One region of the Micromonospora sp. DT41 genome, then DNA from elsewhere that is predicted to be linked to it. Evidence: riboswitches for the same ligand, from Rfam matches in the RefSeq annotation. Region 1 holds a riboswitch; the other holds the start of a gene.
What was found. Region 1 has a riboswitch for cyclic di-AMP ahead of ACLQ23_RS12210 (NlpC/P60 family protein). Riboswitches for the same ligand answer to the same signal wherever they lie in the genome.

Region 1 (5,809 bases):
CCCGCCCCGGTGACCTGGTGTTCTTCTTCAGCGACCTGCACCATGTCGGCCTCTATCTGGGCAACGACCAGATGGTGCACGCCCCACGCGCCGGTAAACCGGTGCAGGTGGCAAGCATCAACCACATGCCTGTCGCCGGGTTCCGCAGACCCTGATCCACAGCACGCACGACGACGGCCCCCGGTCACCGACCGGGGGCCGTCGCGGTTTCGTCAGTGCGTCAGCGGGGTGCGCCCACCGGGGACGGCAGCACCTGCACGTCGGCCAGGTTGACGTACATGATGCGGTGGCCGAACTGGATCTGCACGTACCTGTTGTCGCCGCGGATCACCGTCCAGTCGCCGGGTGACGAGCCGTCGAAGGTGCTGGCCCGGTAGTACTCGCCGGGCAGCACCGCGCCGACGGAGTACCGCTGGCCGGCCGCGAGGGTGTACTGCAACGGCGAGATCGCCTGGTAGGGCACGCCGGCGGGGTAGGCAGCCTGCTCCGGGTACGCCCGCCCGTACACCGGAATGGTGGCGCGGCCGGGCTTGGGGGTGACCACCATCCCCACGGTCCAGGTGGCGGTGGGTGCGGAGGCCGGGTTGTGGAACCAGGCCCGTTGCCCGAGGTACCAGATGGCCGTCCAGTCGCCCTGCCGTCCGGCCAGCGCGTACGTCTGGCCGGCGGAGGCCCGGGCGCCGTGGTCGGACACCTCCATCGTGTTCGGGGTGCCGTCGGGGCGCAGCGCGATGTCGTTTACCAGCGGCGCGTCGGCCGACGGCGCGGAGCGCAGCACCACCGACGACGAGCCGCGCGACGGGCACGGAACGCCAGGAGTGACGCAGCCGATGAACTCCGGCCGGTTGGTGGCGTAGTCCGGGTCGATCCGGACCAGGCCGGTGGCCGGGGTGCCGGTGTCCAGGCGTGGCGCGTGCAGCAGGTCGAAGTAGTGATTCCAGTCCCAGTACGGCCCCGGGTCCCAGTGCATCCCGCGCACTGTCGCCGCTGTGGTGCCGGGCACGTTGTCGTGGCCGATGATGTGCTGACGGTCCAGCGGGATGCCCAGTCGCAGCGCGAGGTGCCGCACGAGCTTCGCCGACGTCCGGTACATCGCCTCGGTGTACCAGGTGCCCTGCGCGGCGAAGCCCTCGTGTTCGAGCCCGATCGCCTTGGCATTGACGTACCAGTTGCCGGCGTGCCAGGCGACGTCCTTGGTCTTGACGTGCTGGGCGATGTGCCCGTCCACCGAGCGCAGCGTGTAGTGCCAGCTCACGTAGGTCGGGTCCTGGACGAGCTTCAGAGTGGTCGCCCAACTCCCCTCGGTGTCGTGGATGACGATGTACTCGATCTTCTGCCGCTTCGGCCGGTCGGAGAGGTCGTGGTTGCCGTAGTCCCCGTCCCCGAACGCCTGGTAGGGCGCCGGGATCCACTCACAGGAGATGGTGCGGGGGCACTCCAGCCCGTCCGGGCGGGCGAGCTTGCGCAGGCCCAGCCGGTCCAGCCAGGTGCGCTCCGGCCGTACCGTGCGGGCCGGCAGGGTGACCCGCTGGCCGTCGTCGGTCACCCGGGACTCGCCGGCGCCGATGGTGGTGAAGACCTCGTCGGCGAAGGCCGCCGCGGCGTCGGCGCTGTCCGCGCCGGCGTAGCGGGCCACCGCGCCGTACCAGGCCGCCGGGTCGGTGCCGGCTCCGACCGGCGCGCCAAGCTCCCGCTGGTACGACGCCAGCAGCGCCGCCCCGCCCCTGATGTTCGCGTTCGGGTCGGTACGCAGCGACTCCGGTGCCTCGCCGGTCAGCGCGGCGGCGGCGTCAACGGTTTGCAGGGCGGCGCTGGACGGCGCGGGGTCAGCGGTTGCGCGAGGTGCCAGCGCGGTACGCGAGTCGTCGCCGCGCGGGTCCTCGGCGCCGGTGTCGTGGTGGCCGCCGCGGGGCAGGGCTGTCACGTGTCGGGCGTCGGTCAGGTGCATCGGGCCGTAGCCGCCGCTGGTGCTGGGTGTGCCGGCGTTGCTGTCCCAGCGGGACTCCAGATAGGAGACGCCGAGCAGCACGTCGGCCGGTACGCCGTACTCGCTCGCTGCGGCGGCGTACTGCTGCTGGCGGTCGGCGGCGGGTGCGGCGGCGGCCGGACCGGCGGGCAGTGGCACCGCGGTCACGGCGACCACGGCGGTGACCAGCAGTGCGCGTCGGCGGGACGGCAGGGTTGGACGGTGCATCGAACCCCCTAGATTGCGTGGGTGACTGTGAGGTCACCCTCCCGCCGGCCGGGAGCCTGCGTCAATACCTTTCCATGTATGGACTCCTGTGGAAAAAAACCTTCGCACGCGGTCCGTGACCCCGCAGAATCGCCACGGAGTGTCACTGGCGCACGGGTTGCGGATCGGTAACGGTCATCTCTACTCTGGTCAATCGTCGGCCCGGTAGCAGGTCTGCCCATCCCGGGCGGTAACGGACCGGCACCGCCGAGTCGCTTGAAGAACGAGCCGGGGACCCAGGTTCCCCCGGGGTGAATCCGCAGATCCTGCGGTAGGGCGCCGACTTCCCGCCCGAACCCGTCAGCTAACCCGGTAGGCGGTCAGGAAGAAGGAGTACGGAACCCCGGTGGCACTCCATGCCCCGCGGCCGTCGTCCGAGCGGTCGGCCTCAGCCGACCCCCTGCCGATCGTGCCGCGTCAACGCTGGCCCCGCTTCACCACAGCTCTTGCCGCCCTTGTCGGCGTCGCCGTCGTCCTGACCAGCAGCGCCACTGCGGCGCACGCGGACCCGTCCGTCGCCGAGATCGAACGCCAGATCGACGCCGACTGGAACAAGCTCGAACCGATCATCGAACGGCACAACGCCACCCGCACCGAGCTGGCCGCAAAGCGCAAGCAGGCGAACGCGCTGGCCGCCCGGATGGCCCCGTTGCAGCGCCAGGTCGACGCGGCCATGGACAAGGTCAGCGCCCTGGCCGTCCGCGCGTACATGGGTGAGAACGTCTCCACTGTCAACGCGATGCTCGGCAGCCGCTCGCCCAGCGAGATGGTCGGCCAGCTGGAAATGCTCGACCGGTTCGCCCACAACCAGCAGCAGGACGTCAAGCAGGTGGCCGACCTGCGCGACGAGTTGGCCCGGCAGAAGGCGCCGCTGGACGAGCTGGTCGCCGAACTGACCCTGACCGAGGCTCAGCTCGCGGCGAAGAAGAAGCAGATCAACGCCGAGATCGACAAGCTCCAGAAGCTGCGCCTCAAGGTGTACGGCAATGGCGGCGGCGGTCCGCTGCGTCCGGCGCCCTGCCCGGCCAGCTACCCCGGCGGCGGGGCGGGTACGGCTGTCAAGTTCGCCTGCGCCCAGATCGGCAAGCCCTACGTGTGGGGCGCCGAGGGCCCGAACTCGTACGACTGCTCCGGGCTGATGCTTGCCGCGTGGGCCAAGGCCGGCGTGTCACTGCCGCACAACGCCGCGCAGCAGAGCCGGGTGACAAAGGACGTCAGCCGCGCCGACCTGCGCCCCGGTGACCTGGTCTTCTACTACAGCGACATCCACCACGTGGGCATGTACGTCGGCGACGGCTGGGTGGTGCACGCCTCCCAGGCCGGTCAACCCGTCAAGATGAAGAAGGTCGACGACGGCCCGATCCACAGCTACGGCCGCCCCGGCTGAGATGTAAGGAGGGGCCCCTTCCTAACGCCTCAGGTAGAGGAGGGGCCCCTTGTTAACACCGAGCTGTCGAGCGGCTCAACGGGTCGGCCAGGCCCGCCAGTTCTGCCAGGAGCGGCTCGGCGTCGGCCCCCGCTGGCCCTGGTAGCGCGAGCCGTAGACCACCGAGCCGTACGGGTGCTCGGCCGGCGAGGAGAGCCGGAAGATGCAGAGCTGCCCGATCTTCATGCCCGGCCAGAGGGTGATCGGCAGGTTCGCCACGTTCGACAACTCCAGCGTCACGTGACCGGAGAAGCCCGGATCGATGAAGCCGGCGGTGGAGTGGGTGAGCAGGCCGAGACGGCCCAGGCTGGACTTGCCCTCCAGGCGGCCGGCGAGCTGCTCGCCGAGGGAGATCACCTCAAGCGTCGAGGCGAGCACGAACTCGCCCGGGTGCAGCACGAACGGCTCGCCGTCGGGCACCTCGACCACCGAGGTCAGGTCGTCCTGCTGCATGGCCGGGTCGATGTGTGTGTAGAGATGGTTGTTGAAGACCCGGAACAGCCTGTCGAGTCTCACGTCGATGCTGGACGGTTGAACCAGAGTGGGCTCGAATGGCTCCAGGCCCAGCGTGCCGGCCTTGATCTCGGTGACCAGGTCCCGGTCGGAGAGCAGCATCGGACCACCATAGCGAGGCAGCCGGTGACCAGCGTGTCGAGGTCGCCCCTCGTACATTTGTTCGATAGAATGCCCGCATGGCTTCCTGGTCCGATTTTGCCGCCGACGAGCCCCGCCTCGCCGACGGGATCCGCGTTCTCCTGCAGCAGTACGGGCCGGGCTTCGGCTATCTGGCCACGGTCCGCGCCGACGGCGGTCCCCGCGTCCATCCGGTGTCCCCGGTCATCACCGACGAGGGCCTGTTCTGCTTCATCATCGACTCGCCGAAGCGCCGCGACCTCGAACGCGACGGCCGTTACGCCCTGCACTCGTTCCCGCCGGAGGAGAGCGACGACGAGGCGTACGTGGCGGGGCACGCCTCGCCGGTGACCGACCCGGCCCAGGTGGCCCGGCTGGCGCAGACCGCCCGAGCCGAGCCGCAGGTCGACTGGCGGCTCTTCGAGTTCACCATCGACGTGGCGATGCTGACCCGCCGCGAGCACCAGATCACCGGCATTCCCGGTCTCCCGCCGAGCCGTCCGGCCGTTCGGGTCTGGCTCGACCCGCGAGCCCCGGCGGCCGCGCCGCTCGGCGTACCCCAGGCTCGCCCGACCCGGCTCAGCCGCGACGTCAAGTGCACGACGGCCGCCGCCTGACCACGGCCCTAAAACGCTGGTGCCGGCTCCGTCGTGACGGAGCCGGCACCAGGTGTACGCGGGAGAGCTACGCCGCGCGGTACGCGTTCCAGGCGGTCAGCATGCGGCTGGCCTGCCCAGGGGTGAACTGGTACATGCACGAGTCGTAGGTGTAGTCCATGAAGTTGGTGATCGGGTCCAGGCCGGCCGCCGAGCAGGTGTTCCGCCCGGTCGGGCACTGGTAGGCCGGCGACGCCTCGGCCGGGGTGTCGCTGACGCTGTCACCCGAGCCACCGCAGCCGCCCTGGAAGGTGTGGTACAGGTTCAGCCAGTGCCCCACCTCGTGGGTGCCGGTGTCGCCCTGGTTGTAGTTGGTCGAGGTGCCGCCCGGCAGCGACTCGTTCAGCACGACCACGCCGTCCATGCTGCTCAGGTTGCGCTGCGGGAAGGTCGCCCAGCCCAGCAGGTTGTTGCTCAACTCGCCGAGGTAGACGTTGAGAGTGTTCTTGCCGCCGGTCCGCAGCGAGGACTTCATCGACCGCTCCGCCGACGAGCCCTGCACGATCGGATACCACGACGGGTTCGTCACCCGGTTGATCCTGTCGAGCCGGAAGGCGAACGCGGTGACCGCGCCGCCGGTCGCACCGGCGTACGCCTGGTTGAGGACGTTGATCTGCGAGGTGATCATCGAGTCCGGGATGTTGCCGCCCGCGCGTGTGGTGTTCTCCTGGATCACGTGCACCACCACCGGGATGGTGGCAGTGGCCAGCGCCGTCGCGCCAGCACCCGTCCGATAGTTGGCGCGCTCCCGCAGCGCCGCCGCCATGTCGGCTTCCCGCTCGCGGACCTGGTTGACGGTCAACTCGTTAGGGTCGTGCTTGGCCGCGCCGCCGGGCTTCATCCGGGCGTTGGCGTGGCTGT
Region 2 (5,809 bases), on a different contig from region 1:
TGGACCGGTGACCCGGAGGAGCTGACCCGGGCCCGTGACCAGGCGCTGGGTCGGCGCAAGCGGCTGGACTTCACGCTCACCACCAACTACCGCAACTCGGCGGAGATCTTCGCGGTGGCGGCGGCCGAGATCCGCAGGCTGTATCCGGACCTGCCGCTGCCCAGGGCCGTCCGCTCCACCGGGGTCGATCCGGTCGAGCACGTCGTACCGGCGGCCGGGTTGGAGGCCGCGACGGTTGAGGCGGCCACCGGCCTGCTGGCCGAGGTGGACGGCACGGTCGGGGTGATCACGCCGGTCCCCCGCCGCGACGAGGTCGCGGGCTGGCTCGGCGCGCTCGGCGGGTCACGGTTGCAGGTGGTGACAAGCCTGGAGGCCAAGGGCATGGAGTACGACGGGGTGGTGCTCGTCGCGCCGAGTGAGATCCGGGCGGATCCGGGTGCGGGTGTACGCACGCTCTACGTCGCGCTGTCCCGGGCCACCCAGCGACTGACCACCATCGACCCGATCGGCTGAATCCGTGTTGGCGGGGCCGAGGGTCCACCAGCGCCCTACAGTTGCATACATAGCGATGTGAACATACATTTGACCCCGTCCCGGCCGGCACAGGAAGGTGGGTTTCGTGGGCTCAGGTCATGACCACCACCACGCGTCGGTCAGCAACGCCGCACAGCAGCACCGGGGCCGGCTCTGGGTAGCGTTCGGGCTGCTCGCCACCCTGATGGTGGTCGAGGCGGTGGCCGCACTGCACACCGGCTCGCTGGCCCTGCTCTCCGACGCCGGGCACATGTTCACCGACGTACTCGGCATCGGGATGGCCCTCGCCGCGATCACCGCAACCCAACGGGCCGCCCGCGACCCGCAGCGCACCTTCGGGCTCTACCGCCTCGAGGTGCTCGCCGCCCTCGCCAACGCCGTCCTGCTCTCCGGCGTCGCGATCTACGTGGTGATCGAGGCGATCGGCCGGTTCGGCGACCCGCACGAGGTGGTGGTCGGCCCGATGCTCGTGGTCGCCGTGCTCGGCCTGCTCGCGAACGTGATCGCGTTCGCCCTGCTCCGCACCGGCGCCCGGGACAGCATCAACCTCCAGGGCGCCTACCTGGAGGTGCTCGGCGACCTGCTCGGCTCGGTCGGCGTGATCGGCGCGGCACTGCTCATCGCGGTCACCGACTGGTGGTGGGCCGACCCACTGGTAGCGGTCGCCATCGGCGTGTTCATCCTGCCGCGCACCTGGCGGCTCGGCCGCGCCGCGGTCCGCATCCTCGTGCAGGCCGCTCCGGAACACCTCCAGGTCACCGCCGTGCACGACCGGCTCGCCGCCGTACCCGGCGTGGTCGAGGTGCACGACCTGCACGTCTGGACGCTCACCTCGGGCATGGAGGTGGCCTCCGCACACCTGACGATGGCGCCCGACGCGGAGGTCGGCACCGTGCTCACGGCGGCGCGCACCGCCCTGCAGGAGGACTTCCGGATCGAGCACGCCACGCTCCAGATCGAGCCCGGTGCGGCCCCGGGGGCCTGCGGTGCCGTCACTTGGTGAGCGGGTTGTCAGCTTTTATACCTTTTGTCGGTGTTTTGGGTAGCGCTTCGCGCACCGTCAGTCACAATCGCTGCACCAGCCCCATGAGCACCGGTAGGCTGGCTCCCGGCCACCACCCGGCGGCGCCCTCCCGGCGCCGGTGGCGGCCGCCGCCTAATCACCCGAGAGGGCGAACCGGGGAACCATGTTCCTGGGGTGCATCCGCGTCAGCGGTAGGGATCTTCCGTCCCGAACCCGTCAGCTAACCCGGTCGGCGGCTGACGGAAGGACATGCGCAGTGGCACCAGCACGACCCCCCGCCGCCCGATTGGCGGCGCTGATCGTCATGATGTTCACCCTCGGCGTCGCCATCCCCGCCGGCGCCGCCTCGGCCGCTCCCCCGGCCACCCAACGGGCCGCGGCACCCGACAACGACGAAGAGGGTGGCACCCCCGCCCTGCGCGCCGCACTCGACGCGGCCAGCAAGGGCTACCTGGACGCGAAGCGCGCCCTGGACACCTCGATCCAGCGGCAGCAGCAACTCGCCGCCAAGCTCAAGACCACCGAAGCCGAGATGGACGAACGCAGCGGCAAGGTCGGCGAGATCGCCGGCGTCGCGTACCGCACCGGCCGGCTCAGCACCGTCTCGGCGCTGCTCAACACCAACAGCCCCGAGGGCTTCATGGACCGCGCCGCCGCGCTGGACGTGGTCGCCGCCAACGAGGACCGGGTGCTGCGCGACCTCATCGCCACGAAGGACGAGGCCAACCGCACCCGCGTCGCCCTCGACGGCGAGATCCGCGAGCAGCGCAAGCAGGTCGAGGTGATGGCCAAGCGCAAGGAGCAGGCCGAACGCGCCCTGGCCGTTGCCAACACCAGGCAGCAGACCACCGCCTCCGACTCCGGCTCCAACCGGGGCACCTCCACCGCCAACGCCAAGCCCGCGCCGCGCAACTCCGACGGCTCCTGGCCGTCCGAGTCCTGCAGCGTCAACGACCCGACCCCGGCCAACGGCTGCATCACCCCACGCACCCTGCACGCCCTCAACCAGGCCAAGGCCGCGGGCTTCACAAGGTACGTCTCCTGCCACCGCTCCGGCGGCTCCGGCGAGCACCCCAAGGGTCGCGCCTGCGACTTCGCCGCGCAGAAGAACGGCTTCGGCGGGGACGCCACCGGCGGCGACAAGACGTACGGCAACAACCTGGCCGCGTACTTCATCCGCAACGCCGACCGGCTCGCCGTGCTGTACGTGATCTGGTACAGGCAGATCTGGCTGCCCAGCAGCGGGTGGAAGTCGTACAGCGGGGCGAACGGCGACCCGTCCAGCGACCACACCAACCACGTACACCTGTCCGTGTACTAGCCCGACCCGACCCGGCCGGCGCTCCCCCACGCGGGGACGCCGGCCGGTGTACGTCTGCGCGACCGCACTCGAACCAGGATGTAGTGGCCTCCCAACGGCCCGACACCACGACATCCTGGATCGAGCACGATCATGACAAGGTCCGCGCGCCAAGCGGCGGCTGGTCAGGTCGACGGTGGGGGGTTGTCGCTGCGGTCCAGGGCCGCTCCCAGCCGGGCCGCCAGGGCCAGGTGGGCGACTCGGGCCTGGCTGAAGGCGTACCGGAAGAGGGGTTTCGGTGCCCGCAGGGTGATCTCGACGTCGATCCGGACCAGGCCGTCGGGCTCGGCGCGTAGGCGTGTGTGGTTACGCACCGTGGTGGCCGGCCACTGGCGTGCGACAGTGACGATCTCGTCGTCGTCGAGGGTCAGCACGTCCGCGTGATAGGTGGTTCGGAAGCGGAGCGGGCCGGCGACCAGACGGTCGTTGATCGTGTAGCTGGCCACGGCTCCGGGCCGGGGCGGGACTCGCCGCACCCGGATGATCAGTGGGTGCAGCTCGCCCTGGCGGCTCAGGTCGCCAAGCAGGGCCGCCGCGTCGGCGAGCGAACAGCGGGCCTGCACGGTGTAGCTGAACGTGTCGCTGCTGAGCACGCCGTCTCCCGCCGTCGATGGGTCGCACGATCGTCCCGTACACCGGTGGGGCTGGCAACGTCCGGACGGACACCGGCCGTTGCCCGGGCATTGGCGACGCGTTATCACTACCGTCAGCTGTTGAGGTATCACCGGTCGTGATGAAGGGCGGACGCATGAACGGGGATGACCGGTGAGCGGGCACGTGATGGTCTTCGCGCCCACACCGCAACTGACGGTAACTGTGGATCAGCCGAACGACCACCCCGAGCTGCACCTGCACCCCGGCGGGCAGGGCGTCTGGCAGGCCCGCATGGTGCTGTCGCTCGGTGTCGACGTGGTGCTGTGCGCCGCGCTCGGCGGCGAGATCGGCCAGGTGCTGGAGCCGCTGCTGGTAAGCGAGGGCGTCGACCTCAAGGTGGTGGTCCGGGACTCCGGCAGCGGCGCCTACGTGCACGACCGTCGGGACGGCTCCCGGCAGGAGATCGTTGACGTGCCGGGGCACCCGCTGAGCCGGCACGAGCTCGACGAGCTCTACAACCTGGCGCTCGGCGAGGGCCTCCGCGCCGAGGTGAGCATCCTGAGCGGGCCCAACGAGCCGTGGCTCGTCCCGGCCGACGTGTACCGGCGCTTCGCCGCCGACCTCGGCGCCAACGGCAGCCGGGTGGTGGTCGACCTCTCCGGGGAGCACCTCGGTGCGGCGCTGGAGAGCGGGGTGTTCTTCCTCAAGGTGAGCCACGAGGAGCTGATCCGCGACGGGCGCGCCCGCAACGACGAGACAGCGGAGCTGACCCGGGCGATGTACGAACTGCACGCGGCCGGCGCCGAGACGGTGGTGGTGAGCCGGGCCGACCAGCCGGCCTTGACGCTCATCGACGGGGAACTCTTCGAGGTGCAGATGCCCCGGCTGGAGGCCGCCGACCCGCGTGGCGCGGGCGACTCGATGACCGCCGGGGTGGCCGCCGTGATCGCCCGCGGTGGGGACATCCGCACCGCCATCCGCACCGGCGCCGCAGCCGGGGCACTGAACGTCACCCGGCACGGCCTGGGCACCGGTCGGCTGGACTCGATCACCGGGCTGGTGGAGCGGGTCCAGCTGGCACCGGCGGACAGCCGGCCCCAGGAGCGGACCACCCCCGACGAACTGGCCGACCGGGTGGTCGACAGATGACCCTGCGGGTGCTGATCACCAACGACGACGGGATCGCCGCGCCGGGCATCCAGGCGCTGGCGTGGGCCGCGGCGCAGCGGGGACTGGACGTGGTGGTCGCGGCGCCGCTGGAGGAGGCAAGCGGTACCAGCGCCGCGATGAGCGCTGTGGAACGGGACGGCCGGGTCGTGGTGCACGATCATCCGCTGGCGGACCTGCCGGGTGTGCCGGCGTACGGGGTGGGCGGCTCGCCCGGCTTCATCACGCTCATCGCGCTGCACGGCGCGTTCGGGCCGCCGCCGTCGGTGGTGCTGTCCGGCATCAACAGGGGCGCGAACGCCGGCCGTGCCGTGCTGCACTCGGGCACTGTCGGTGCCGCGTTCACCGCCGCCACGAACGGCTGTCGGGCGATGGCGGTGTCGCTGGACGTGCTGTCGGCCGGTGAGGCGACGGCCGCCAGCGGTGGCGCGGCGGTGGACGCCGCGGCACGGGTACGCGACGTCGAGCGGCACTGGGGCACCGCCGCCCGGGTAGCCCTGGACCTGCTGCCCCGGCTCACGGCAGGGCCGCCGGAGAGCGTGCTCAACGTCAACGCCCCCGACCTGCCGCACGGGCGGCTGCGCGGGGTGCGCCGTGGTTCGCTGGCCAGCTTCGGCCAGGTGCAGATGACTGTTGCCGAGTCGGGGCACGGCTTCGTGCGTACCTCGTTGGAGGAGCCCGGCCAGGCCGCGCAGCCCGGCACGGACGTCGCGTTGCTTGCCGGCGGGTACGCGTCGGTGACAGCCATCCGGGCGGTTACCGAGGCGGCCGACGTGGACCTGACCGGTCTGGACCAGGAGCCCTGACGGGCCCCGCGCGAGGTGTGGCGACGCTCAGGCGCCGGGGAGCACCTCGGGGGTGGCAGCGCCGGCGAAGTAGGGCTCGGGGGCACCGAAGAGGCCGAGCAGGCCGGTCACCCAGAGCTGCCGGTGCACGAACCGGCTGGGCTCGGTGACGACGAGCTTGACGCCGCTGACCTCGGCGGTCTGGAAGCCGGCGACCATGGCGCTGATGCCGACGGAGTCGATGAAGGTGACGAGCCTCATGTTGAGCTCGATGCGCAGCGGGCGGCCCTTGGCCAGCACCTCCGCGATCGCTTCCCGCACCTCGTATGCGGTGTCGACGTCGAT

Region 2: it holds a riboswitch for cyclic di-AMP, as region 1 does, so the genes downstream of both, ACLQ23_RS23325 (coiled-coil domain-containing protein) here and ACLQ23_RS12210 (NlpC/P60 family protein) in region 1, are expected to answer to the same signal.

The regions. Positions count from the first base shown of each region.
Region 1 covers NZ_JBNCKU010000005.1:305,339-311,147, forward strand. The annotation lists gene ACLQ23_RS12200 (NlpC/P60 family protein) at 1-155, shown strand, start outside; gene ACLQ23_RS12205 (N-acetylmuramoyl-L-alanine amidase) at 221-2,194, opposite strand; cyclic di-AMP (ydaO/yuaA leader) riboswitch at 2,429-2,566, shown strand; gene ACLQ23_RS12210 (NlpC/P60 family protein) at 2,580-3,620, shown strand; gene dcd (dCTP deaminase) at 3,696-4,274, opposite strand; gene ACLQ23_RS12220 (pyridoxamine 5'-phosphate oxidase family protein) at 4,352-4,909, shown strand; gene ACLQ23_RS12225 (zinc metalloprotease) at 4,977-5,809, opposite strand, start outside.
Region 2 covers NZ_JBNCKU010000013.1:37,776-43,584, forward strand. The annotation lists gene ACLQ23_RS23315 (HelD family protein) at 1-513, shown strand, start outside; gene ACLQ23_RS23320 (cation diffusion facilitator family transporter) at 620-1,537, shown strand; cyclic di-AMP (ydaO/yuaA leader) riboswitch at 1,678-1,809, shown strand; gene ACLQ23_RS23325 (coiled-coil domain-containing protein) at 1,815-2,879, shown strand; gene ACLQ23_RS23330 (SRPBCC family protein) at 3,044-3,511, opposite strand; gene ACLQ23_RS23335 (1-phosphofructokinase family hexose kinase) at 3,699-4,661, shown strand; gene surE (5'/3'-nucleotidase SurE) at 4,658-5,485, shown strand; gene ACLQ23_RS23345 (STAS domain-containing protein) at 5,513-5,809, opposite strand, start outside.